DNA from 3 places in the Gordonia sp. VNK1 genome. Region 3 is predicted to be linked to each of the others. Evidence: predicted binding sites of a transcription regulator. Region 3 holds the regulator's gene; each other region holds the start of a gene.

Region 1 (3,234 bases), 340 kb from region 3:
CCCTCGCCGTCAGAAGCGTTCACCTCAGGACTCTCCATACGCGACGACATCCGCGCCACGCCCACGTCGGCGTCCGACTCGGGCTCGGGCTCGGTGCGAGACTCGGGTTCTGGTGCCTGTTCCACGTCTGCAGTGTCCGCGTCAGAGGGACCGCTCTCGTCGAGTAGCGACATCTGTGCCGCACCCGCGTCGGCCTCCACGACCGGCTCAGGTGTGGGCATCGACTCGGGTTCCGGTTCCGGACGCCGTGACTGGACCACGGATTCGGTTGCACTGCTATCGGATTCGCTGTCGGCGGCCGCAGACTGCTCCTGCTCGTGCTGTTCTTGTTGTCGCTGGCGTTCCTCGATCGCCGCAGCGGTGGTCTCATCGGCAATCACGTGCAACACGATCTGCACATCCGGAATACAGCCCGGCTCCGGGATCACCGCGGAACAGTCCTCACGCCCGCACTCACACGCGAACTGCGTCCCCGACAACAACGAGTACATGGCATCGGCCTGACGTTGCCGCCGCGTCCGCGGATCCTTCCGGCAGGCACAATCGGCCAGGGCGGCGATCGTCTTCTCCGCGATCGTGATGTTCTCCGCGGACATGGTCCCGGTGATCTCCCCGGTCCCGTCGCCCTCGAAATGAGTGAACACAGCCCGCTTGTCCAGGTTCCGCTTCCGCGGTTCCCGGACAGCGTCCGGGGCGTGTTGGAAGACGATCTTGTCGACCATGTCCCGCAAACTCGTCGCCGGCCACTGCCCCTGGCGGCTGAACAACCGCTCGGCGATCGCCGCGTCCACCAGGGCGGTGTTCGGATGCAAGGCCGGTCCCGGATCGAGCAGGTTGGTGCGATCGATCAGGGTCCGGAACTGACTGTGGCTGATCCGGCCTTCGAGTAATGCCCGCCCCGTCTTGGGCAGGCGGGTGGCCATCACGATCGCCTCATCCACCAGCCTGCGGGTGGTCACCATTGCCAGATTCCGGGTCCGGGAGATGTGTTCGGCCGTGATCTGCGCGTACTCCGCCGACTCGTCCAACGGGCGGTCGGTCAGACACCTCACCACATACGCGGTGAAGTAGGAGTCCAGCCACGCCATATAGGAACGGCAGCGGTCCAGTTCGGTCATCGCGACCAGCACCTCGTTGATCGAATGCTGATCCAACCGATCCGGATCCACCCCGAACAGAAACGAGCTGGGTAGACCCGGCCACGGCGACGGCCCCTGCTTCAGCAACGCATCGCGCACATCCCCACGAATCCGCGCGCTCCATGGAATGCTGCTCACTCCTCGCCCCCTCGAACAAGATGACCGTCGAAGCTCTCTTCGATCTGACCATCATTGTAGAGACGGCCACCGACAAAACCGTTCGCTCGCAGGGCGGGCGACCATCGGTCACTCTAGGCTCGACTGCCATGGCGCAGAATGTGAAGCTCGTCCTGACCGGAGGCCGCGATCACGAGTACGAGTCCGCGGACCTGACCATCGAGAACGGCGGGGTGCTCAAAGTGGTCGAACCGAACGGGTACACGACCTACTAGGCGGCGGGCGAATGGCGCGTCGTCGGGCACACCAGCCTCACCTGAGGCGACGGAGCCGCGTCGCCTCACGTGAGGCTGACGTCGATTCCTTTCCCGGATTCGCGACATCGGATTATCCATGTGTTAACGTGCATCACGTGGCAAGGGTGAAGGTGACCTCGTTCGTCGACGACCTCGATGGCAAACCCCTCGGTGTCGACGATGCACGCAGTGTGATGTGGTCCTGGGCGGGCGTCGTCTACCGGCTCGATACCTCGAAGGTGAACCTCGCGAAGATCGAGGACGGACGGGTCCCGCTCGCCAAACTGCTCGCCGTCTCCACCCGCGTCGGGGGTCGACGTCACCCCACCGCGACACGCATCGATCCGCCCACCCGACGCCAATCCACCACGCCGGACCCGGCGCAGGTCCGGGAGTGGGCCACTGCGAACGGATACTCCGTCTCCGCCCGGGGTCGCCTACCTCGCAACGTCGTCGACGCGTACGACGCGGCGCACTGAGACCAACGCCGAGGTTCCTCGCCATAGGGGTCACCGACCGAGGTGAATGCTGGTGCGCGAGGGGGGACTTGAACCCCCACGTCCGTAGACACTGGAACCTAAATCCAGTGCGTCTGCCAATTCCGCCACTCGCGCGTGCTGCGAGCACAGCCTACCGTCTGCACTTCCCGCGAACCGCATCAGCCCGAGCGTCGGCGTCACCGTTGACGCAGATCACCCCGACCGCCCGGCAGAGCATCGGCGCAGGCCAGGTACCGTCGTAGGTATGTCTACGCAGTCCGGCCGTCGTCGTCACCGCCCCGCACTCCTGGTGCTCGCGGTCGCCGCGGCAATCGCCTGCCTGGGTTTGGCCTGGTGGCAGTGGGACACCTACGAGTCCGGCGGTGGCACTGAACAGAATCTCGGATACGCGCTGCAGTGGCCGGCCTTCGGGTTCGCCTTCGTCTGGGCGTACCGCCGCTTCGTGGTCCTCGAGAGCGATCCGGACGAGGCGCAGAAGATTGCCGAGAACAAGGCCGCGACCGAGATCCCCGAGGGCATCCTGCCCGAGCGTCCGACGATCCCCAGTGCGTCGACCCTGCAGCGCGACCGGGCCGACGACGACGATCCGTCGCTGCGCGAGTACAACCAATACCTGGCCGAACTCAACGCCGCCGACCACGCCCACGCCGCCCTGCGCGAGACCGTGCCGCCGGCCGATACCGACACATCCGAGAAGTGAGGATCCCATTTCAGTGAGCGACAAATCCGCGACCGACGTCGCACCAGCGGCCGCACCGATCGAGAAGGTCAAGGGAGCGCTCCTGCGGTACCGCATTCTCGCCTGGATCACCGGTCTGTGGTTGCTGCTACTCGTCGCAGAACTGATCCTCAAGTACGGATTCGACGTCGCCGCCCTCGACTTCGTCCCGATCGTGCACGGGTGGGTGTACTTCGTCTACCTCATCCTGGCGGTGGACCTGGCCATCAAGGTGCGCTGGCCGCTGGGCAAGATCCTGGTGACCGCCATCGCCGGCACCATCCCGTTCCTGTCCTTCTACGTCGAACACATCCGGACCAAGGAAGTGAAGGCGCAGTACGGGATAGGCGGCGAGACGCTGTAGAGATCAGTCGGCGGCCAGGCCTCGTAGCGCGGGAACCAACTGCGCCAACGCCTTTCCGCGATGGCTCAGTGAATCCTTCTCCTGCGCAGAGAGTTCCGCC
Region 2 (3,234 bases), on a different contig from region 3:
CGCGAGCGATTCGTCGACACTGCGCTCCACCGGGAGCTGTCAGACTCGGGACTACATGTGGTGCAACAGATCCCGTTCACCAATTCGCAGGTGATACTGATGGAGCGGGATCGATGAGCGCAGAGAACTCTGCCGGGACTCAGCCGTTGACCTTGGCGATGACGTTGTCCGCGTACCAGTTCAGGTGATCGATCTTCTTCTGTAGTGGTTCGGTGTCCTGACCGACGACGTAGGGCAGCCGGAATCCGACGATGACGTCGGTGATCCCCTTGTCCTCCAGCTTCTTCACGCCGTCGACGGTGTAGGCGTCGAGGGAGATGACGTGAATCTCGAAGGGATCGTTGGTCTTTCCCTCCGCCTTGCGGATGTCGGCGATGGTGTCGAGGAGGGCGTCGAGTTCCTCGGCCGGTCCGCCGCCGTGCATCCAGCCGTCGCCGCGGATCACCGCCCGTCGTAGCGCGGCGTCGGCGTGACCGCCGACGAGCAGCGGGATGGGTTCGGTGGGCGCCGGTGCCATCTTGATCTTGGGGATGTCGTAGAACTCGCCGTGGAACTCGAAGTATTCGCCGGAGGTGAGGCCGCGGATGATGTCCATGCATTCGTCCATCCGCTTGCCGCGCCGGCGGAAGTCCACGCCCATGATGTCGTAGTCCTCCGGCCATGGGCTGGTGCCGACGCCGAGCGCGAGCCGATTGCCGGTCAGGTAGGCCACCGACGCTGCCTGCTTGGCCACGAGTGCCGGTGGCCGCACCGGAAGCTTCAGGACGAACGGGGTGAAGCGGATGGTGGAGGTGACCGCGCCGAGGGCCGCCGCCTGGATGAAGGTCTCGATGAACGCCTTGTCCTCGAGGAACTCCCGATTGCCGTCGGGAGTGTAGGGATACTTCGCGTCCGACTCCTCGGGGTAGGCGAGGGAGTCGGGGATGGTGAATCCGGCATACCCGGCCTTCTCGGCGGCCTGTGCGAGCGGCGCGTAGTAGGCGGGGTCGGTCATCGCCTCGGCGAAGGTGAAACGCATCGGTGTGCCCCTTTGGTTCTCGTGGACCGGCTTACTCAGAGTAGAACACGTTCTAGTTTTCTGGGAGAGGGTTGGGGGATCGGGAGGCTTCTTGCCGGCCGCAGAGCGGGGAGCAAGGTGCGAACATCAGTTCGATTTCGAGGATCGGATCGTGGCGGTTCTGTCGGTGGCGTCGGCATAATAGAACATGACCGCGAACACACATGTATTCGTGTTGAGATGTCCGAGGGGGTGGCACCGCATGACCGAGGCGATGAGCGAGGGGACGGGTCGGCGGTGGTCGGCCGCGGATTTCTGGTTGGGGGAGTCGTTGTGGCCGGCGTTGCTCGACGAGTTCGTCAGTGATGATGTGGTGGCCGAGGTGATCGCCTCGTACCGTGCCGATGGTGATGACACGCCGACGGGTCCGGTGATCGGCGTCAGTGATGAGGCGGTGAACGGTTGGTCGGGGCAGCTGATCACGCTGCAGCGCGGCGCCTGCTATCTCGCTTATCACAGGTACGTGGCGGTGCGGGAGATCGCGCAGCGGGTGCGGCGGTTACGTCCGGCCGATGAGGTTCATGACTTTCTGTTGGCGGATACCACGGCGTTGATCGGTGCGCGGGTCGGGCAGTTGCTGAGCATCTCGCAGCGGGCGGCGGAGGTGCTGGTGGAGCATGCCGATGTGATGCATGAGCGGGTGCCGAAGGTGTTCGAGCAGTTGCGGCAGGGTCGGATCGTGCCGGAGTTGGTGCCGGTGGTGGTGGCGTGCACCGAGTTGCTCGACGGGTGCGACACGGCGGCGGCGGTCGATGCCGAGGTGGCCGAGGAGTTGGCGCGGCATGGTGGGGCGTGGTCGCGGGCGCAGTTGGCGACGATGGTGGATCGGATCGTGTTCCGTCATGATCCGGATGCGGTGCGGGAGCGGTGTCGGCGTGCCGGTGACAAGCGGTCGGTCCATCGCTCGGCCGCGTCCGGATGGGATGGCCTCGATCACGGCGACGATGACCGCGGAGAATGTGGCGATCGCGATGGCGGGGATTTCTCGGTTGGCTGATGCGGTGTGTGCCGAGGATCCGCGGACGCGGCGGCAGCGGTGTTCGGATGCGTGTTTCGCGTTGTTGTCGGGGACGGCGTTCGAGTGCTTGTGCGGTCGTGAGGAGTGTCCGGCGGTGATTCCGGAGGCGGGGACGGTGCCGCCGGCTGCGGCGGCGGTGATGGTGCATGTGGTGTGTGATGAGCGCACCTATGCGGCGGCCGAAGAAGCCGCGGCGGCCGAGCGGGTCGCGGCGCAAGAGCGGGCTGCGGCGCAGGAACGGGCTGCGGCGCAGGAACGGGCTGCGGCGCAGGCGTTTTCCACCGAGCCGCCACCCGCCGCGGAGGCGTCGGAGTCGCGGGGCGGGGTGCAGCAGTGCGTCGCCGACGGTGAACCCGCGGAGTCGCCTGCCGCCGAGCCGTCCACTGCTGAGTCGTCCACCCCTGAGTCGTCCACTGTTGGCGGTGGCCTCGTCGTCGGTGCTGCGGCAAGCGACGCGAATGTCGCTGCCGGGCAGTCAGATACCGGCGATGCGCCTGCGCCTGCTGGTTCTGCGGCGTTCATCTTCGGGCAGGGTGTGGTCTCGGATGTACAGGCGTTCGGGTTGATCACCCGGCCCGATGCGGTGGTGCGGCGGTTGATCGGGCCGCATGCGGTGGTCGGTCCCGATGGCGGTATCGAGGTGTCGGCGACCGCGCCGGGGAATCCGTATCGGCCGTCGTCGGTGCTGGATCGGTTCGTACGGATCCGTGACGGGTGGACGGTCACCCCGGGTGAGGATCGCTCGGCGATGAGCGCCGAGGTCGATCACGTCGCCGAGTTCGACCACCGCAACCCCGGTGCAGGTGGTGCGACGGTGCCGGACAACCTGAACGCGAAGTCACGGTTTGCGCACCTGCTCAAGACGTTTGGGGTCGGCTGGCTCGATGAGCAGTACCGCGACGCCGATGGCCGGTTGCGCACGGAGTTCCTCACTCCCGAGGGCATGGTGATTCTCGGTAATCCGTTCACCCTGGAAGACCTGTTTCCCGGGTTGGCGCGCATCCGGTTCCGGGCACCACCCACGCCGGCTCCGGATGAGGCAACACCTGCCGAGTCGGCGCGCATCCTGCATCCCACCCGACGCATGAGTCGGGTGGAGGCCAAACACGCCCGCCGACGCCAGGAACGCGAACGTAACAAACGCCGCCGCGAAGCGCAA
Region 3 (3,234 bases):
TGGGCACCCGATATCCGATCTCGGAGAAGCGTGCGCTACGAACCCTGGATCGACTCGGCTGAGAGGGCATCGGGCGCATCCGTGCCGTTGCGCCGCGTGAGATTGCCCTGCAGATCGTCGATCTCGCGTTGGAAGTCCTCGAGGGAATCGAACGACCGGTACACCGACGCGAACCGGAGATAGGCGACCTCGTCGAGGTCACGCAACGGTTTGAGAATGGCGAGACCGACCTCGTTGCTGGGGATCTCCGCGACGCCCGAGGCGCGCACCGTCTCTTCGACCTGCTGCGCCAACTGGGCCAGATCGTCCTCGTGGACGTGCCGTCCCTGGCAGGCGCGGCGCACCCCGCGCATCACCTTCTCCCGACTGAACGGTTCGGTGACGCCGTTGCGCTTAACCACCGCCAGCACGGCGGTCTCCACGGTGGAGAATCGTCGGCCACAGGCGCTGCACGAACGGCGACGACGGATCGCCTGTCCCTCGTCGGCGACTCGGGAGTCGATGACCTTGGTGTCATCATTCCTGCAGAACGGGCAGCGCATGCATCGAGAATAGCGCCTCACCGCTCAGCGATATGCGGGCGTCAGCAGCGCCTGACCGACACGCAGGGCGCTGCCACCCATGTCGTTGAGCTCGACGATCTCGTCGATGACCGCCTGCCGCGGCATCTCGGGCGCGACGCGCGCGGCGACGGAGTTCAGCGACTCCCCCGCCCGGACGTGCACCACCTGCGTGGCCACCGGCGTGGGGGCGGTGGATTCCTGGTAATCGCTGCCGGCGACACCGATCAGCCACACCAGCATCGCCAGCGCCACCCCGGTCAGCAGGGCCACCGCGGCACCGCGACGGCCCGCCCGACGGGACTGCGACGCGGGCGCGGCGCACGGCGTCCCGGCCGGGCGCCTGGGGATCGCGACCCGGGGCCGGTCGACCGGACGATTGTCGGCCGGGCGGTGGAGGTGCCGGTGCCGCGCCGCCGGGGTGGCGCGGCGAGCCGGCACCGGCCGTCCGGCATGCACGATCGCGCCGCGCCGGGGCGTGACATCGTCTCGCGCCGCACCCCGGGCATCGGGAGCGGCACCGAAACGGGCACCGGACGGGGTGCGCCGAACCGTCGCCCGACGCGCCTGACCTGCGGTTTCACTGCGAACCAAGGTGTTCTGCATGAGAGTCTCCGATCTCGATCACTCGTTCGAGGAACTGATGTTCGAAGTTCTATCACGCACCTCCGACAATTTCTCGCAACACGTCGAACAAATGTTTGAAGTTGTCGGTGACCTGGACTAACCTGGCCGTTGACCAGCAGCGCAGACCCGCGGACAAACCCCGGCCGCACCGGACCACCGACTGCACGGGACAACCGACCGCACCGGACCACCGACAACACCGTCCGACCACAACAGAGTTTCCGACCGAAAGGATCGAACACCCGATGAGTGAGAAGAACCGACGTTCGACGACGTCGACGTCGTCGACCAAGCGCGGCCGCGGATCGGCCGCCGCCGACGAGCCGGAGGTCCCGTTCGACGCGGCGGCCGCGGAGGCCTCGCTCACGCCGCGTCAGCGGGGCGTGCTCGATGTGATCCGCAAGTCGGTGCGCGAGCGCGGCTATCCGCCGAGCATCCGCGAGATCGGCGACGCCGTCGGGCTGGCCTCGACGTCGTCGGTCGCCCATCAGCTGCGGACACTGGAACGCAAGGGACTGCTCAAGCGCGACCACAACCGCCCACGCGCGGTCAACGTGCAGGACGGCGAGCACACCCCACCGGACGACACCGCGGTCGCGTCGAATCTGCCCGCCCCGACCTTCGTCCCGGTTCTCGGGCGCATCGCGGCCGGTGGACCGATCCTCGCCGAGGAGGCCGTCGAGGACGTCTTCCCGCTGCCGCGTGAACTCGTCGGCGAGGGTTCACTGTTCCTGCTGAAGGTGGTCGGCGAGTCGATGATCGACGCCGCGATCTGTGACGGCGACTGGGTCGTCGTCCGGCAGCAGAACGTGGCCGACAACGGTGACATCGTCGCCGCGATGATCGACGGCGAGGCGACCGTGAAGACCTTCAAGCGCAAGGACGGTCACGTGTGGCTGATGCCGCACAACGAGCATTTCGAACCCATCCCCGGCGACGACGCCGCCATCCTGGGCAAGGTCGTCACGGTGATGCGCCGGATCTGATCCGGCTCCGGGCCCGCCCGGTGCGGCGCTCGCCGAAATTCAGCCGGCGAGCGCCGCGGTGGCGGCCTCACGTGCGGCCGCCGGGGAGGCGGTCGCGAGGGCAGCACTCGCCGCGGCACGGCACGCATCGAGTGTGACGCCGCCGAGTTTGGCACCGACCGCCGCCGACGCCGCCGGAGCACTCGACAGCGAGGTGACGCCGAGTCCGACGAGTACGCAGGCCAGCAGCGGGTCGGCGGCGGCCTCACCGCAGACGCCGACCGGTTTACCCGTACGTTTCCCGGCCTCGGCCACCATCGAGATGAGCGCGAGCACCGCGGGCTGCCACGGATCGGTGAGTTCGGCCAGATCGGCCGACATGCGGTCGGCGGCCATCGTGTACTGCGTCAGATCGTTGGTTCCGATCGACACGAAGTCGACCTCGGCGAGGATCGACGACGCGAGGATCGCGGCGGACGGGATCTCGACCATCACCCCGGCGACCAGACCACGCCCGCGGACCTGTGCCGCGAACTCCGCGGCCTCGTCGGCCGAGGCGATCATCGGTGCCATCACCCATGGAGTGCTGCCGGTCTCCCGGGCGGCCGCCGCGATGGCGTCGAGTTGCCCGGCGCGGATCTCCGGATGCCGAGCGGTGATCCGATTACCCCGGACCCCCAGAGCGGGGTTGGCCTCGGTGCCGTGGTCGACGAATTTCAACGGCTTGTCCGAACCCGCGTCGAGCGTCCGCACGACGACCTTCTTGCCCCCGAACGCCTCGAGCACCTCGCGGTAGAGCTCGGTCTGCTCGGCCACCGTGGGTGCCTCGGCGCTGTCGAGGAAGGCCAGTTCGGTCCGGAACAGGCCCACTCCCTCGACCGGATAGGCGGTGGCGGCGCGCGCGGAGACACCGTCGGCGACGTTGGCCAGGATGGCCGCCTCGTGACCGTCGGCGGTGTGCCCCGGCCCCGACCAGCCCGCGACGAGTTCCGCCTCGCGCCGGCTCTCGTCGACGGCCGCCTGCGCCTGCTCCGGATCCGGTTCCAGCACAACGGTTCCGGCGGTGCCGTCGACGAGCACCA

What was found. Region 3 encodes LexA, which represses DNA repair genes until DNA is damaged. Its sites were predicted from a motif close to CGAACANNTGTTCG; they were not measured.
Region 1: ABLE94_RS05620 (DUF222 domain-containing protein) is a predicted target of LexA. The motif match lies at 1,306-1,319, and genes of this name have one in related genera.
Region 2: ABLE94_RS20550 (DUF222 domain-containing protein) is a predicted target of LexA. The motif match lies at 1,139-1,152, and genes of this name have one in related genera.

The regions. Positions count from the first base shown of each region.
Region 1 covers NZ_JBDZDJ010000003.1:379,356-382,589, forward strand. Annotated here, with positions in the region: gene ABLE94_RS05620 (DUF222 domain-containing protein) at 1-1,277, opposite strand, end outside; gene ABLE94_RS05625 (hypothetical protein) at 1,406-1,531, shown strand; gene ABLE94_RS05630 (histone-like nucleoid-structuring protein Lsr2) at 1,669-2,031, shown strand; tRNA gene ABLE94_RS05635 (tRNA-Leu) at 2,082-2,166, opposite strand; gene ABLE94_RS05640 (transcriptional regulator) at 2,297-2,752, shown strand; gene ABLE94_RS05645 (DUF3817 domain-containing protein) at 2,766-3,134, shown strand; gene rdgB (RdgB/HAM1 family non-canonical purine NTP pyrophosphatase) at 3,138-3,234, opposite strand, start outside.
Region 2 covers NZ_JBDZDJ010000020.1:87,633-90,866, reverse strand. Annotated here, with positions in the region: gene ABLE94_RS20560 (glycosyltransferase family 39 protein) at 1-117, shown strand, start outside; gene ABLE94_RS20555 (TIGR03619 family F420-dependent LLM class oxidoreductase) at 140-1,018, opposite strand; gene ABLE94_RS20550 (DUF222 domain-containing protein) at 1,260-2,054, shown strand; gene ABLE94_RS20545 (13E12 repeat family protein) at 1,981-3,234, shown strand, end outside.
Region 3 covers NZ_JBDZDJ010000003.1:42,359-45,592, forward strand. Annotated here, with positions in the region: gene hrpA (ATP-dependent RNA helicase HrpA) at 1-62, shown strand, start outside; gene nrdR (transcriptional regulator NrdR) at 36-542, opposite strand; gene ABLE94_RS04145 (LysM peptidoglycan-binding domain-containing protein) at 567-1,166, opposite strand; gene lexA (transcriptional repressor LexA) at 1,433-2,173, shown strand; gene ptsP (phosphoenolpyruvate--protein phosphotransferase) at 2,213-3,234, opposite strand, start outside.